Regions from separate parts of the Streptomyces sp. NPDC050703 genome, predicted to be linked through region 1. Evidence: riboswitches for the same ligand, from Rfam matches in the RefSeq annotation. Region 1 holds a riboswitch; each other region holds the start of a gene.

Region 1 (5,546 bases):
CAAGGCGCTCCTCGGCAACCACGAGCTGCTCCTGCTCGGCGCCAAGCGCTTCGGCGACACCCCGGTCAACTCCGGAGCGGGAACCGCCACCTTCCAGGCGGCGTGGCTGCTCAACGGGGGCCAGAAGACGGACATGGAGCGCCTGGAGGACCACCACCTGCAGTGGATGGCCCGCCTGGACGCGATGGAGGAGGCGGACGGACATCTCCTCATGCACTCCGACACGACCGCCTACTTGGACTACGGCGACTCGATCGAGGCGGTGAACGACACGGTCCGCGAGACCCTGACGCGCAACGACGCCGACGAGTGCTGGGACCTTTTCCGGAAGTTCACCAAGCGCTTCGCCTTCCGCGACGAGTCGGGCCCCTCCGCCGTGCGCGAACTGCTCGACATGTACGGCGGCACGCGCGTCGTCCATGGCCACAGCCCCATCCCGTACCTCCTCGGTGACGTCGGCTCCGAGGACGAGTCGGACGGGGCCGGGCCCGTCATCGAGGGCCCGCATGTCTACGCCGACGGACTCGCCATCGCCATGGACGGCGGCGTGACCATGGCAGGAAAGCTGCTGGTCTGCCAACTGCCGCTGGCGGTCTAGGCAATTCGCGAGCGCGCCCCCCTCTACAGGATTGTGCCCGGCAGGGGGGCAATTTCCGGAAACCCCCTGTCACCGCGTGCTGTCACGGCTCTACCATCGGCTTATCCGTAGCAGGCTCCCCTCCGTTTCTGCCCAACGGCTCGCAGCCATGCGAGTCTCAGCCCTACGGAGCATCGGGGGATGCACATGAACAGCGCTCCACACCTGCTCAACGAGGACCGCCCCGACTACGAGCGGATCCTCGACGAGGCGCTGCGCACCGCACCGGACCGTCCGGAACTCGCCGCAGTGGGCCAGCGGCTCAACACCGAACAACTGCGCACCATGGCCCTGAACGCGACAGCTCTGATCACTGCCGCGGCCGCAACCGAGTACGCGCACTACGTGAAGGTTCGCGAGGAGTTGCGCGAACCTCGACCGTCTTCGTCATCGATCCGCGAAGGGAGTGGACACAGCGCCGCGGAGTCGGGCTCCGGCGGCGTGGGGCTCGCCACCACGATGGGCGAGATCGCCGAACCCGCGGCAGTGGGAGCCGGGGCGGTCGCCGTCGTCGCGGTCCTCGCACCCGTGCTCGCGGGCGCGGCCGCCGCGATCTTCCTGCTCGTCGGCTATGTCCTGCAGATGCTCGACCCCGAGCCCGGATTCGCGGACACACTGCTGACCGCGGGCTGGCTGTTCGGCGCGCTCACCGCGGGAGGCATCCTGGTCGCCGCGGGGGGACTGCTCCTGACCGCCCTGCGCAACGGCTCCACCTCGCTCCAGGCGAGCCTCCACGGCGAACAGCATCTGGAGGTCTCCCAGGCCAGGGATGTGTGGAAGCGGGCGCTCCTGGAGCAGGGCATCGTGCCGTTCCTCCGGGCGGCCCTCGCGGAACCGGGCCCGGGGCCCGCGCCCCGGACACCGTCGCAGGGGTCGGGGACGAGCGGCAGCCGCATACCGCAACTCGGCTACCACAGGCCCGGGTTCAGCAGCCCGGACGGCGGCTCGACCGCCGGTTCCCGTCCGAGCTACTCAAGCCCGGACTTCTCAAGCCCGGACTTCGGCGGCCCCGACCACAAGCCGGAGTAGCCGGGCCCGACACACGGCACCACTTCGGGGCCACGGCCCGCTTCGTGGTCCCGCCGCTGACGAGGGGCGGCGAGACCACGAGGCCCGCGAATCCATGGGGAGCATCGGATACACCGGGCATGCCGGTGTGCTCGCTTACGCCCCAGTCCTGCTCAGTCGGCGATCGGCAGGTAGACGCGGTTGCCCGCCGCGGCGAACTCCTTGGACTTCTGGTCCATGCCCGCCTGGATCTCGTCCTGGCCGGGCTCACCGTCGCCACCGTGCTTGCGCCGGATGTCCTGCGAGATCTTCATGGAACAGAACTTCGGCCCGCACATCGAGCAGAAGTGCGCCGTCTTCGCGGGCTCGGCGGGCAGCGTCTCGTCGTGGAACTCCCGCGCCGTGACCGGGTCGAGCGCCAGGTTGAACTGGTCCTCCCAGCGGAACTCGAAGCGCGCGTCCGAGAGCGCGTCGTCCCAGTCCTGCGCGCCCGGGTGCCCCTTGGCGAGGTCCGCCGCGTGCGCCGCGATCTTGTACGTGATGACGCCGGTCTTCACGTCGTCGCGGTTGGGCAGGCCCAGGTGCTCCTTGGGCGTGACGTAGCAGAGCATGGCCGTGCCCCACCAGCCGATCATCGCGGCACCGATGCCGGAGGTGATGTGGTCGTAGGCGGGAGCGATGTCGGTGGTCAGCGGGCCGAGGGTGTAGAACGGCGCCTCCTCGCAGATCTCCTGCTGGAGGTCGATGTTCTCCTTGATCTTGTGCATCGGGACGTGACCGGGGCCCTCGATCATCGTCTGTACGTGGTGACGTTTGGCGATCGTGTTGAGTTCCCCGAGGGTCCGCAACTCCGCGAACTGCGCCTCGTCGTTGGCGTCCGCGATCGACCCGGGCCGCAGGCCGTCGCCGAGCGAGTACGTCACGTCGTACGCCGCCAGGATCTCGCAGAGCTCCTCGAAGTTCTCGTAGAGGAAGCTCTCCTTGTGGTGCGCGAGGCACCAGGCGGCCATGATCGAGCCGCCGCGCGAGACGATGCCGGTCTTGCGGCGCGCGGTGAGCGGGACGTACGGCAGGCGCACACCCGCGTGCACCGTCATGTAGTCCACGCCCTGTTCGGCCTGTTCGATGACGGTGTCCTTGTAGATCTCCCAGGTCAGCTCCTCGGCCTTGCCGTCGACCTTCTCCAGCGCCTGGTAGAGGGGGACGGTGCCGATCGGCACGGGGGAGTTGCGCAGGACCCACTCGCGCGTGGTGTGGATGTTGCGGCCGGTGGAGAGGTCCATGACCGTGTCGGCGCCCCACTTGGTCGCCCAGGTCATCTTGTCCACCTCCTCCTCGATGGAGGAGGTGACCGCGGAGTTGCCGATGTTGGCGTTCACCTTCACCAGGAACTTCTTGCCGATGATCATCGGCTCGATCTCCGGGTGGTTGACGTTGGCCGGGATCACCGCACGGCCCGCCGCGACCTCCTCGCGGACGGTCTCGGGGTCCATGTTCTCGCGGATGCCGATGAACTCCATCTCGGGCGTGATCTCACCGCGCCGGGCATAGGCGAGCTGCGTCACCGCCTGGCCCTGCCGGCCGCGGCGCGGCTGGCGGGGGCGGCCGGGGAAGACCGCGTCGAGGTTCTTGAGCCCGCCGCGCGGCGAGGTGTGCTTGATGCCGTCGTCCTCGGGACGCGGCGGGCGGCCCGCGTACTCCTCGGTGTCGCCGCGGGCGATGATCCAGTTCTCCCGCAGCGGCGGCAGGCCGCGGCGGACGTCGGTCTCGGCCGACGGGTCGGTGTACGGGCCCGATGTGTCGTACAGGGTGACGGCCCTGCCGTTGGTCAGGTGCACCTGGCGGACCGGCACGCGCAGGTCGGGGCGCGAACCCTCGACATACGCCTTGTGCCAGCCGATGGACTTCCCGGCCTCGTCGCGTTCGTTCCAGGCCTGGTCCTGGCCCTGGGACTGCGTCGAGGCAGGCGTGCGTGCGTCCGATGTGGTCATGAGACCTACTCCCTACGCCGGCATTACCCGGTAACAGGTTCGGCGGTCGACGCAGCGGATTCCGTACGGCTCGTGCACGTTTCGTGCCGCTTCCTACGGAGTTCAGCGCCCTCTCAGCCCGGTGCTCCGAGCTCCCGCGTGTGCAAAGGTGGCTCCACGCTAGCGTCACATCGGGCGCGCTGAACAGAGGGCCCCCTCCGTTCTTGCGATGATCGGGCCGTGACCACCACAGAGCCGCCGCCCCCGCCGCCGCCCTCACAGCCGCCCGTCTCCGGCCCGCCACCGGGTGACCGCGGCCATGGAGGCGGTCATGCGCACAGTCATGGACACTCGCACAGCCATGGTCCGGCCGCGCCCGTCTCCCGGCATCTGCGCAAGGTCATCGCCGCGGTGCTGATCCCGTTCGCCGCCGCGGTCGTCGTGGGGCTCCTGGTCTACTGGCCCGGAGGCACGCCCTCGCACGAACGCACCGGCGTCGGCTTCGACCGGCAGACGCAGTCGGCGTCGGTCACGAAGGTGCGGGAACTCCCCTGCAAGGACCTCAACCCCTCGCAGACCCCGCCGAACGGCGACACCTCCACGGCCGAGGGCCAGTCCGCCCAGTCACGGGCGACCGGCACCTGCAAGAAGGCGACGATCGAGGTCAGCAGCGGCAAGGACAAGGGCCGCACGTTCACCGAGGTCATCCAGCCCGACTCACCCCGCCAGCTGAAGCAGGGACAAGAGGTGGTGGTCGCCTACGAGCCCAAGGCCCCGGAGGGCCTTCAGTACTCGGTCGCCGACGTGAACCGCAGAATTCCGATGGCCCTGCTCGCCGGCATCTTCGCGCTGGCCGTCGTCGTGGTGGGGCGGCTGCGCGGCGTCATGGCCCTGGTCGCGCTCGCCATCAGCTTCCTGGTGCTCACCTTCTTCATCCTGCCCGCCATCCTCCAGGGCTCGAACCCCCTGGTCGTGGCGGTGATCGGGGCGAGCGCCATCATGTTGATCGCGCTCTATCTCTGCCATGGGCTCACGGCCCGCACCTCCGTCGCCGTGCTCGGCACGCTCATCTCCCTCCTCCTGATCGGTCTGCTCGGCTCGCTCTTCATCGGCTGGGCGGCGCTGACCGGCAACACGGACGACAACACGGGCCTCATCCATGGCCTGTATCCGTCCATCGACATGAGCGGTCTGCTGCTCGCCGGCGTCATCATCGGCTCCCTCGGCGTCCTGGACGACGTGACGGTCACCCAGACGTCGGCGGTCTGGGAACTGCACCAGGCCAACCCGACGATGGGCTGGCGCGGCCTCTACCGTGCGGGCATCCGCATCGGCCGCGACCACATCGCCTCGGTCGTCAACACCCTCGTCCTCGCCTACGCGGGCGCCGCGCTGCCCCTGCTGCTGCTCTTCTCCATCGCACAGTCCAGCGTGGGCACGGTGGCCAACAGCGAGCTGGTCGCCGAGGAGATCGTGCGCACCCTGATCGGCTCGATCGGCCTGGTCGCCTCGGTCCCCGTGACGACCGCGCTGGCCGCCCTGGTCGTCTCCGCCGACCGCACGTCCGGCCCGGCCCCCGCGGCGACGGGTGCCCCCGCCCCCCGCTCCTCCCGTGGAGGGAAGGGCCGCCGCAGGAAGGCGTGAACGACCGCCGACGGACGAGGAGGCCGGCTCGCCGCCTGCCGCGCCACCGCGAAATGCAGCAATCTGCCATGGCCACCGGCCCCTTGGGGGCCGGGGTCAGCCCGCGTTCTGCTCCTCGGCGAGGATGCGGTCGAGCGTTTCGTCGAGATGCGCCTCGAAGTCGGCGAGCGCCCGCTCCTGCCCGAGCGGCACCAGCCGGTCCGTCCGGTCGAGGAAGGCCAGGAGCGGCGGGATGCCCACGCGGAACAGCGCCTGCTCCGCACCCACCTGAAGCTTGATCAGCGCCT
Region 2 (5,546 bases), on a different contig from region 1:
ACCGCACGATGTCCAGCCACTCGTCGATCGCGTCGGCGGCGATGTCCGGCGCCACCTCGTAGGCGACGCCCACGGCGATCGCGGCGTCCGCGCGGTGGATCGCCAGCTCGTGCGTCATACGCCGCGCCCAGAACCCGGCGGTGTGGTCGCCGGTCCACGACCACGCGGAGGCGTCGGCGCCCGCGTCGCGGAACGACTTCGTGGTGATCGCGGCGGCCTCGGCCAGCCAGGCGTCGAGCGCGGCCGGGTCGTCGCCCTCGGGCCCGCCGCCCTCGGGCACGTCCTCGTGGGGAATGTTCTCCTTGGCGCGGGTGGTGACCAGCCGCTCGCTCCAGCGCAGCGCGCCGCCCGAGTGCCGCGCGAGCTGCGCGAGCGTCCAGTCGGGGCAGGTCGGCACTGTGGCGGAGAGGTCGGCACCGTTCAGCGTGGCCCTCAAAAGGTCTGTCTGGCGGGCGACTTCGTCGCAGTAGCGGTCGTGACTCAGTGGCATCGGGGTCGTCATGGCTCGAACTTTAGAGCGAGCCACGTCCAGTGGCATCCAGGTTTTCGGCGCGCCGGAGCGGAGTCTCCACCTCCGCCCTGCCGGGCCGGCACTCACCCCAGGACGACGACGTCCTCCGCGTCGAACGCGACCTCCACCCGCTCCCCCACCTCCGGCGCCTCCCGCAGCGGGCACGCCGCCTCCAGGCGCGGCCCCTCCTTCGGCTGGAGGTGGACGGCGACATGGGTGCCGCGGAAGGTCCGTGCCGTCACCTCGCAGGGCAGGCCCTCGTCGACGGGCACGAGCCGTACGCCCGCGGGGCGCACGAGGATGCGGCACCGGCCGGCCGGCGTGCCCCGCGGGACCGGGACCCTGCCCCACACCGTCTCGGCGTCCCCGCCGGAGACCGTCGCCTCGGTGACGTTGTCGAAGCCGAGGAAGCGGGCCACGAACTCGTCGGCCGGGTGCTGCCACACCTCAAGGGGCGTGCCGGACTGGGCGATCCGCCCGTCCCGCATGACGACCACGCGGTCGGCCAGCGCGAAGGCCTCGCCCTGGTCGTGCGTGACGGCGAGCACCGTCGTGCCCAGCTCATCGAAGAGCTCCCGCAACTCCACGACCAGGCGCTCCCGCAGCGAGCGGTCCAGCTGTCCGAGCGGCTCGTCGAGCATGAGGAGCCGGGGCCGCGGCGCGAGGGCGCGGGCCAGCGCGACCCGCTGCTGCTCGCCGCCGGACAGCGAGGCCACCGCGCGCCGCTGCGCCTGCGGCAGCCCGACGAGTTCCAGCAGTTCGGCCACCCGGTCGGCCTGTTCGCCCCGCGACGCGCCGCGCATACGGAGGCCGAAGGCGACGTTGCCCGCCACGTCGCGCTGCGGGAAGAGCTGGTGGTCCTGGAACATCAGGCCCACGCCCCGCTTGTGCGCGGGCACCCCGCGCTGGTCACGTCCGTCGAGCTCGATCCACCCGGCGTCGAGCCCCTGGAGCCCGGCGACCGCCCGCAGCAGCGTCGACTTGCCGCTGCCACTGGGGCCGAGTACGCACACGATCTCGTGCTCGGCGACCTCCAGGTCGACGGCGTCGAGCGCGGCCCGCGCCCCGAAGCGGACCGTCGCCTCCCGCAGGCTCAGCAGGGGCGTCGTCATCAGAACTCTCCCGTGGTGCGGTCGGCCCGAAGGCGTTCGAGAAGCAGCAGGGACACCGCGCACACCACCATGAGGATCGTGGAGAGTGCCATCGCCTGCCCGTAGTTGAGGTCACCGGCACGGCCGAGCAGCCGCGCCACGGCGACGGGCAGCGTCGGGTTGTCGGGCCGCGCGATGAACACCGTCGCCCCGAACTCGCCGAGCGACACCGCGAAGGCGAACCCCGCGGCGATCAGCAGCGCGCGCCGCACCATGGGCAGGTCGACCTCCCGCCACACCCGCAGCGGAGAGGCGCCGAGCACGGCCGCCGCCTCGCGCAGCCGTCCGTCCACCGCGCGCAGGACGGGCAGCATGGTGCGTACGACGAACGGCACGCCCACCAGCGCCTGGGCGAGCGGCACCAGTATCCAGCTGGCCCGCAGGTCGAGCGGCGGTTCGTCGAGCGTGATCAGGAACCCGAAGCCGACGGTCACCGCCGAGACGCCGAGCGGCAGCATGAGCAGCGCGTCGAACCCGCGTACGAGACGGCCGGCACGCCGGGTGAGTGCGGCGGCGGCGAGTCCCCCGATGACCACGGCGATGGCCGTGGCCACGAGCGCGTACTGGAGCGAGTTCCCGATCGCCTCGATCGGCGGTACGAGGAAGGCGCCGCCGTCCGCCGAGGTCAGCTCGCGGTAGTAGGCGAGCCCGAAGCCGTCGGGCCCGGCGAGGGAACGCTGGATCAGCACCCCGAGCGGCAGCAGGATCAGCACCGCGACCGTGGCCATGACCAGGCCGAGCAGCGTCCACTGGCCCGCCCCGCGCGGGCGGCGCGCGACGGTGGCGGCGTCCACGAGCTTCAGCGCGCTCTCGCGCCGCCGCACCGTCCACGCGTGGACGCCGAGGATCAGCCCGACCGCCGCGAACTGCACGAGGGTCAGGACGGCGGCCGTGGGGAGATCGAGCAGTTGTGCGGTCTGCCGGTAGATCTCCACCTCCAGCGTCGAGTACGCGGGCCCGCCGAGGATCTGCACGACGCCGAAGGAGGTGAAGGTGAAGAGGAAGACCATCAGCGCCGCCGCCGCGACGGCGGGCCCGAGGGCGGGCAGCGTCACCGTCCGCCAGGCGGTCGCGCGTGAGGCGCCGAGCATCCGCGCGGCCTCCTCCTGCCGCGGGTCGAGCTGGGACCAGAGCCCGCCGACGGTGCGGACGACGACCGCGTAGTTGAAGAAGACGTGCGCGAGGAGGATCGCCCACACGGTGGTGTCGAGCCGCACGCCCCACAGCTCGTCGAAGAGCCCGCCCCGCCCGATCAGCGCGAGGAACGCCGTCCCGACGACCACCGTGGGCAGCACGAACGGCACGGTGACGACGGCCCGCAGCACCTGCTTGCCGGGGAAGTCGAAGCGCGCGAACACATACGCGCCGGGGAGCGCGATCAGCAGCGTGAGCGCGGTCGACGCGAGCGCCTGCCAGGTGGTGAACCACAGCACGTGCCGGATGTCGGACTGCCCGAGCACCTCCGCGATCCGCCCGAACCGCCAGACACCGTCGATGTGCAGCCCGCGCGCGACGATCGCGGTGACCGGGTAGGCGAAGAAGAGCGCGAAGAACGCGACGGGCAGGGCCATCAGGCCGAGCCGCGCCGCGCTCCCCCTGCGCGCCTGCGCGCGGGACCGTGACGTGGCCGCCGCCGTGCCTTCGGTTACTTCAGTACGAGCGAGGTCCACGACTTGATCCACGGCTCGCGGTTGTCGGCGATCTTCTTCGGGTCCATGGTCTGCGGCGCGTCGACCGTCACGCCGTGCTCCGTGAAGAGCGCGGGCAGCTTCGTGCCCTTGACCACCGGATTCACGAACATCTGCAACGGCATGTCCTCCTGGAACTCCTTGCCCGCGAGGAAGTCGAGGAGCGCCTTGCCGCCCTTGGGGTTGCCCGCGTTGCCGAGCAGGCCCGCGTACTCGACCTGGCGGAAGCAGGTGCCGGTGGCGACGCCGGTCGGCGCCTCCTCGGGCTGCGGCTTCGCGTAGAGCACCTCGACGGGCGGGGAGGAGGCGTAGGAGACGACGAGCGGCCGGTCGCCCTTGGCCTTCTTGCCGCCGGCGGACCCGGAGAACTCCTCGTTGTAGGCCTGCTCCCAGCCGTCGACGACCTTGACGCCGTTGGCCTTGAGCTTCTTCCAGTAGCCTTCCCACCCCTTGTCGCCGTACTGCGCGGCGGTGCCGAGCAGGAAGCCGAGGCCGGGCGAGGACGTCGAGGCGTTCTCGGTGACCAGGAGGTTCCTGTAGGCGGGCTTGACCAGGTCGTCGAAGGACTTCGGCGGCGCCAGCTTCTTGTCGGCGAAGTACTTCTTGTCGTAGTTGACGCAGATGTCGCCGCTGTCGACGGGCGTCACCCGGTGCTTGCCCCCGTCGACCCGGTACCGCGCGTCGATGCCGTCGGCGCCCTTGACCTCGTACGGCTGGAAGAGGCCGTTGTCGAGCGCCCGGGACAGGAGGGTGTTGTCGACGCCGAAGAAGACGTCGCCCTGGGGGTTGTCCTTGGAGAGGATCGCCTTGTTCACGGCGGCACCCGCGTCGCCGTCCTTGAGGACGGTGACGCGATAGCCGGAGCGCTTCTCGAAGTCCTTCAGTACGTCCTTGGAGACGTTGAAGGAGTCGTGCGTGACGAGCGTGACCTTCTTGGAGTCGGCCTTGCCGGAACCGCTGTCGGAGCCGCACGCGGAGAGCGTGCAGAGCCCCAGCCCCACGGCGACGGCGGTGACCACGACGTTCCTGGTGATGCCGCTGTTGCTGCTGCTAAGGCGGCTACTGCTGGTGGTGCTCACTGAAAGGTCCTCCTGGGGGTCCAGGAAGAGACGCGGCCCTGCCCGCGGGCCGGTGGCACGCGGGCAGGGCGCTACAGCTTGAGTAATGCCCGAACTTCCTACCCAGAATGACCTGGGCGAGGTTCAGAGGGTCTGCGGCCCACCTGTCCGAGGTGCCGCACTCTCAGCGCTGTGGCGCTCCCCTGTCGGAATATGCAGATGTGTGTACGGACCCGTACGACCGCCAGACTACCTCTCGGCGGCGGCGAGCTGACCGCACGCCCCGTCGATCTCCTGGCCCCGGGTGTCCCGGATCGTCACCGGCACACCATGGGCGGCGATGGCCTCCACGAACGCCTTCTCGTCCTCGGGCCGCGAGGCCGTCCACTTGGAGCCCGGCGTCGGGTTCAGCGGGATGAGGTTCACGTGCACCGGCTTGCCCCTGAGCAGCCGGCCGAGACGGTCACCGCGCCACGCCTGGTCGTTGATGTCGCGGATGAGCGCGTACTCGATGGAGAGGCGGCGGCCCGACTTGGCCGCGTACTCCCAGCCGGCGTCGAGCACCTCGCGCACCTGCCAGCGCGTGTTGACCGGCACGAGGGTGTCGCGCAGCTCGTCGTCCGGGGCGTGCAGCGAGATGGCGAGGCGGCACTTGAAGCCCTCGTCGGAGAACCGGTGGATCGCGGGCACGAGGCCCACCGTCGACACCGTGATGCCGCGCTGCGACAGACCGAGGCCGTCCGGCTCCGGGTCAGTGAGGCGGCGGATGGCGCCGGTCACGCGGTTGTAGTTGGCCAGCGGCTCGCCCATGCCCATGAAGACGATGTTGGACAGCCGCGCGGGGCCGCCGGGGATCTCGCCGTCCCGCAGGGCGCGCATGCCGTCCACGATCTGGTGCACGATCTCGCCCGTCGACAGGTTCCGGTCGAGGCCGGCCTGTCCGGTGGCGCAGAACGGGCAGTTCATGCCGCAGCCGGCCTGGGAGCTGATGCACATGGTCACCCGGTCCGGGTACCGCATGAGCACCGACTCCACCAGCGTCCCGTCGAAGAGCCGCCAGAGCGTCTTGCGGGTGGTGTCGTCGTCGCAGCTGATGTGCCGCACGACGGACATCAGGTCGGGCAGCAGCGCTTCCCGG
Region 3 (5,546 bases), on a different contig from region 1:
GACCAGCTGGCGCACCCGGGTCACCTCGACGTCGAGCATCTCCGCGATGTCGGGAAGGTGGAGCCAGGCGGGGACGAGTGCGTCGGTCTTTGCGTCAATCTCGGTCACGTCACCTAGCGTATCTCCGGCCCGGGGGCCCGCGCGGATCGACTCCGGGCGCCCCTGGCCGGGCCCCCGGTCACCGTGCCGCCTTCTTCAGCGGGATCGACGGGTCCTCGACCAGCGCCGGGTCCAGGGGAAGCGCCGACTCGATGAGCTTGCGGCCCTGCGCCAGGTCCCTCGGGCGGCCCACCGCGAGGACCGCCGCCAGCGCGCCGTCCCTGAGCCAGCAGACCGACCAGGCCACGCCGGCCGGGTCACCGCGCCGGACCAGTTCGTCGCTCTCCGCGTGGTGGCCCGCGTACTGCACGAAGCGGCCGAACTGCTCCGACCAGAAGTACGGCACCGGGTCGTACGCGACGGGGGCGTCCCCGAGGATGTTCGCCGCCACCGTGCGCGGGCCCTGCAGGGCGTTGTCCCAGTGGTGGACCAGCAGGCGCTCGCCGTACCTGCCCGAGGGGAACGAGGAGCAGTCGCCGACCGCGTAGACGTCGGCCGCGGATGAGCGCAGGTGGTCGTCGGCGACGACCTCGCCGTGGGCGCCGAGCTCGATGCCGGAGCCGGCCAGCCAGCGCGTCGCGGGCCGCGCCCCGATGCCGACGACGACGGCGCCCGCGGGCAGCCGGGTGCCGTCGGACAGGAGTACGGCGCCCGGCTCGACGCGCTCCACGCGCGCGTGGGTGCGCAGCTCGGCCCCCGACTGCGCGTACCAGGCGGCCATGGGGGCCGCGACCTCGGCGGGCAGCGCTCCCGCGAGCGGGCGGCCGGCGGCCTCCACCACGGTGACGGAGCAGCCCGCCTCCCGCGCGGCCGTGGCGAACTCCGCGCCGATCCAGCCCGCCCCCACGACCACGACGTCGCGCTGCTCGGCGAGGACGGGGCGGAGCCGCTCGGCGTCGTCCAGGGTGCGCAGGAGGTGCACTCCGGGGGCGCCCTCCGTGCCCGGCAGCCGGACCGGTTCGGCGCCGGAGGCGAGGACCAGCACGTCGTACGGGACGGGGCCCGCCGCGGTGTCCAGTTCGCGCTCGCCGGTGCGCACCCCGGTGACCTCGACGCCGAGGCGCAGCCCGATGCCGAGGGCCTCGAAGTCGATGTCGAAGGCGGAGCCCTCCGCCTTGCCGAGCAGGACCGCCTTGGACAGCGGCGGCCTGTCGTACGGCTGGTGCGGCTCGGCCCCGACGAGGGTGACCGGGCCCGTGTGCCCCTGTTCCCGCAGGGCCACGGCGGTCTGCACGCCGGCCATTCCCGCCCCGACGATGACGACGTGCCGCTCTGCCTGCCTCCGCTGCTCACTCACCCGATCACTGTAGGACGCCGGGCAAGACCGCCTTCAGGGGCGGGCGGGGAGATCTCTGACACACCGTCACCGCCCGTGCGGGGGCGGCTCCCCTACTGCCGCGCCGGGCGACGGGCTAGGGTGGCCGGTGCAGAGCACTCGCGGGAGCCCGGGCGGACCGGGCTGAGAGGGAGGCTGGACGGCCTCCGACCGTACGAACCTGATCCGGGTCATGCCGGCGAAGGGAGGGGCTGGACGCCCATGCATCCACCTGTACCACCCGAGGGAGCACCGCGCCCCGCGGACGTTCTCGTCGTGGGCGGCGGCATCATCGGCCTGGTCACGGCCTGGCGGGCCGCGCAGCGCGGGCTCGCCGTCACGGTCGTCGACCCCGAGCCGGGCGGCGGCGCGGCGCAGGTCGCCGCCGGCATGCTGGCCGCCGTCACCGAGCTGCACCACGGCGAGCAGGCGCTGCTCGGCCTCAATCTGGCGTCCGCGCGCCGCTACCCCGACTTCGCCGCCGAGCTGACCGAGGCGAGCGGCCGTGACCTCGGCTACCGCACCTGCGGCACGCTGGCCGTCGCCCTGGACTCCGACGACCGCGCGCACCTGCGGGAGCTGCACGCCCTGCAGAGCCGGTCGGGCCTGGAGTCGGAGTGGCTGAGCGGCCGTGAGTGCCGGCGCCTTGAGCCGATGCTGGCGCCCGGCGTGCGGGGCGGGCTGCGGGTCGACGGTGACCACCAGATCGACCCCAGGAGGCTCACCGCGGCCCTGCTGACCGCCTGCGGGCGGGCGGGCGTGGTCTTCACGCCGCTCTGGGCCGAGCGCCTCGACGTGGCGGGCGACCGGGCCCGCGGGGTGGTCCTCGCGGACGGCACCACGCTGCACGCGGGCCAGACGGTCCTCGCGGCGGGCAGCCTCAGCGGGCGCCTCGCGGGCGTGCCCGAGGCCGTGCTGCCGCCGGTGCGGCCGGTGAAGGGGCAGGTGCTCCGCCTGACGGTGCCGAAGCCGTACGCGCCGTTCCTGAGCCGCACGGTGCGCGCGGTGGTGCGCGGCAGCCACGTCTACCTCGTACCGCGCGAGAACGGCGAGCTGGTCGTCGGCGCCACCAGCGAGGAGCTGGGCTGGGACACCACGGTCACCGCGGGCGGCGTGTACGAGCTGCTGCGGGACGCCCACGAGCTGGTGCCCGGCATCACCGAACTGCCGCTCACCGAGACCCGCGCGGGTCTGCGCCCCGGCTCCCCCGACAACGCGCCGATGCTCGGCCCGACGCGCCTGCCGGGGCTCCAGCTGGCCACCGGGCACTACCGCAACGGCGTCCTCCTGACGCCGGTCACCGGTGACGTCATGGCGCAGGCCCTGACCACCGGTGAGCTGCCCGATGAGGCGCGGCCCTTCACCCCGCGCCGCTTCGCCGAGCCCTCCGCGCCCTCTCCCGTCATCCCCACGCAGTCGTTTACGGAGCAACCCGCATGAGTACGCCGTTCGCCGTTTCCGTCAACGGGGAGGTGCGCGACGTGGCGTCGGGCACCACCCTCGACGCGCTCGTCGCCACCCTCACCAGCGCGCACTCCGGTGTCGCCGCCGCCCTCAACGAAACCGTCGTCCCGCGCGCGCGGTGGTCGAGCACGGCGCTCGCCGAAGGTGACCGCGTCGAAGTCCTCACCGCCGTCCAGGGAGGCTGACCATGGCCGACGACCCCTTCGTCATCGGCGGGCTCACGCTCTCCTCCCGTCTGATCATGGGCACGGGCGGGGCGCCGAGCCTCGATGTCCTGGAGCGCTCCCTCGTCGCCTCGGGCACGGAGCTGACCACCGTCGCGATGCGCCGCCTCGACCCGGGCGTGCAGGGCTCCGTGCTCTCCGTGCTCGACCGGCTCGGCATCCGCGTCCTGCCGAACACGGCGGGCTGCTTCACCGCGGGCGAGGCCGTGCTGACCGCGCGCCTGGCCCGTGAGGCGCTCGGCACGGACCTGGTGAAGCTGGAGGTGATCGCGGACGAGCGGACGCTGCTGCCCGACCCCATCGAGCTCCTGGACGCCGCGGAGACACTCGTCGACGACGGCTTCACCGTCCTGCCGTACACGAACGACGACCCCGTGCTCGCGCGCAGGCTCCAGGACGTGGGGTGCGCGGCCATCATGCCGCTCGGCTCCCCGATCGGCTCCGGGCTCGGCATCCGCAACCCGCACAACTTCCAGCTCATCGTCGAGCACGCGCGCGTGCCGGTGATCCTCGACGCGGGCGCGGGCACCGCGTCCGACGCGACGCTCGCCATGGAGCTGGGGTGCGCGGGTGTGATGCTCGCCTCGGCGGTGACGCGGGCGCAGGAGCCCGTCCTGATGGCGGAGGCCATGCGGCACGGCGTCGAGGCGGGGCGCCTCGCGTACCGGGCCGGGCGGATTCCGCGGCGGCACTTCGCGGAGGCGTCGTCGCCCGCGGAGGGCATGGCCAGGCTCGATCCGGAGCGGCCCGCGTTCTAGCCCCGGCAGTGGGCCTTCGCTGTCACAGCTCGGCTGCAGTCAAGGCGTGAGGGCGCCCGCCAGGGACGGGGTGTCGGCGGTGGCTCGTAGACTCCCCTGCGTGGACACGACCCTTCAGGACCCGCTCGTCGGGCAGCTGCTCGACAGCCGTTACCGCATCGACGGCCGTATCGCGGTCGGCGGGATGGCCACGGTCTACCGGGCCGTGGACACCCGCCTCGACCGTGTGCTCGCGCTCAAGGTGATGCACCCCGCGCTGGCGGCCGACGCCTCCTTCGTGGAGCGCTTCATCCGTGAGGCCAAGTCGGTCGCCCGCCTCTCCCATCCGAACGTGGTGGGCGTCTTCGACCAGGGCACGGACGGTGCGTACGTCTATCTGGCGATGGAGTACGTCGCGGGCTGCACCCTGCGGGACGTCCTGCGCGAGCGCGGCGCGCTCCAGCCGCGGGCCGCCCTCGACATCCTGGAGCCGGTGCTCGCCGCGCTCGGCTCCGCGCACCGGGCCGGGTTCGTGCACCGCGACATGAAGCCGGAGAACGTGCTCATAGGGGACGACGGCCGGGTCAAGGTCGCCGACTTCGGTCTCGTCCGCGCGGTGGACACCGTCACGAACACCACCGGCACGGTCCTCGGCACCGTCTCGTACATGGCGCCCGAGCAGATCGAGCAAGGCACGGCCGACACGCGCGTGGACGTGTACGCGTGCGGCGTCCTGCTCTACGAGATGCTCACCGGCGCCAAGCCGCACTCCGGGGACACCCCGGCCCAGGTGCTCTACCAGCACCTCAACGAAGACGTGCCGCCCCCGTCGGCGGCCGTGCCCGGCCTCCCGGCCGAGCTGGACGAGCTGGTCGCCGCCGCGACCGCCCGCACCCCGGACGTGCGCCCGGACGACGCGGTGGCGCTCCTCGCCCGGCTCAGGCAGGCGCGCGCCGGCCTCAGTGAGCAGCAGCTCGACGCGGTGCCGCCGCAGGCCCACGCGACCGGCCACGACAACGCCGAGGACCGTACCAGCGTGATCCCGCGCGCGGCGCGTTCCGTGCGGCTTCCGCTGCCGGCCGACGCCGACGAGGCGTACCCGCAGGCCCCGCTGAACCGCACCAGCGTCCTCGCCGCGCCGCCGGCCGAGCCGCCGGTGCCCGCGCGGGCCTCGCGTCCGCGGTTCGACCCGCGGCGCCGCACGGTCGCGGTGGTGGCCGCCGTCCTGCTGGTCCTCGGCCTCGGGGCGGGGATCTGGTACATCAACTCCGGGCAGTTCACCGAGGTCCCGCCGCTGCTGACGAAGACCGAGGCGCAGGCGAAGCAGCGCCTGGAGGAGGCCGGTCTCGACGTGAAGGGCGTCGAGCGCGAGTTCAGTGACACGGACAAGCGCGGCACGGTCATGGCCACGGACCCCGGGGCGGGCGAGCGCATCCGGCAGAACGGCAAGGTGACGCTGACCGTCTCGCGGGGCCCGGAGACGGTGAAGGTGCCGGACGTCAAGGACCTGCCGCTGGCCAGGGCCAGGCAGGAGCTGAAGAACGCGGGGCTCGCGCCGGGCATGGTCAAGAAGGTCTTCAGCGACGAGATCGAGAAGGGCTCCGTGGTGGGCACGGACCCGCGGGCCGGCTTCACCCGCAAGGCGGACTCCGCCGTCGCCCTCATCGTCAGCAAGGGCGAGGAGATCAAGGTCCCGGACGTGACGGG

Evidence for each region. Region 1 has a riboswitch for thiamine pyrophosphate ahead of thiC (phosphomethylpyrimidine synthase ThiC). Riboswitches for the same ligand answer to the same signal wherever they lie in the genome.
Region 2: linked by a shared signal. The riboswitch ahead of AB0I16_RS24245 (thiamine ABC transporter substrate-binding protein) and the one ahead of thiC (phosphomethylpyrimidine synthase ThiC) in region 1 are both predicted to bind thiamine pyrophosphate.
Region 3: linked by a shared signal. The riboswitch ahead of thiO (glycine oxidase ThiO) and the one ahead of thiC (phosphomethylpyrimidine synthase ThiC) in region 1 are both predicted to bind thiamine pyrophosphate.

What each region holds. Positions count from the first base shown of each region.
Region 1 covers NZ_JBFAHX010000007.1:111,643-117,188, reverse strand. Annotated here, with positions in the region: gene AB0I16_RS09350 (metallophosphoesterase) at 1-598, shown strand, start outside; gene AB0I16_RS09345 (hypothetical protein) at 779-1,666, shown strand; gene thiC (phosphomethylpyrimidine synthase ThiC) at 1,819-3,636, opposite strand; TPP riboswitch at 3,629-3,784, opposite strand; gene AB0I16_RS09335 (YibE/F family protein) at 3,856-5,259, shown strand; gene AB0I16_RS09330 (SsgA family sporulation/cell division regulator) at 5,356-5,546, opposite strand, start outside.
Region 2 covers NZ_JBFAHX010000028.1:48,880-54,425, reverse strand. Annotated here, with positions in the region: gene AB0I16_RS24260 (maleylpyruvate isomerase family mycothiol-dependent enzyme) at 1-502, opposite strand, end outside; gene AB0I16_RS24255 (ABC transporter ATP-binding protein) at 595-1,623, opposite strand; gene AB0I16_RS24250 (iron ABC transporter permease) at 1,623-3,233, opposite strand; gene AB0I16_RS24245 (thiamine ABC transporter substrate-binding protein) at 3,308-4,384, opposite strand; TPP riboswitch at 4,507-4,623, opposite strand; gene rlmN (23S rRNA (adenine(2503)-C(2))-methyltransferase RlmN) at 4,658-5,546, opposite strand, start outside.
Region 3 covers NZ_JBFAHX010000001.1:312,523-318,068, forward strand. Annotated here, with positions in the region: gene AB0I16_RS01450 (Rv2175c family DNA-binding protein) at 1-108, opposite strand, end outside; gene AB0I16_RS01455 (FAD-dependent oxidoreductase) at 179-1,396, opposite strand; TPP riboswitch at 1,527-1,639, shown strand; gene thiO (glycine oxidase ThiO) at 1,637-2,854, shown strand; gene thiS (sulfur carrier protein ThiS) at 2,851-3,063, shown strand; gene AB0I16_RS01470 (thiazole synthase) at 3,066-3,860, shown strand; gene pknB (Stk1 family PASTA domain-containing Ser/Thr kinase) at 3,961-5,546, shown strand, end outside.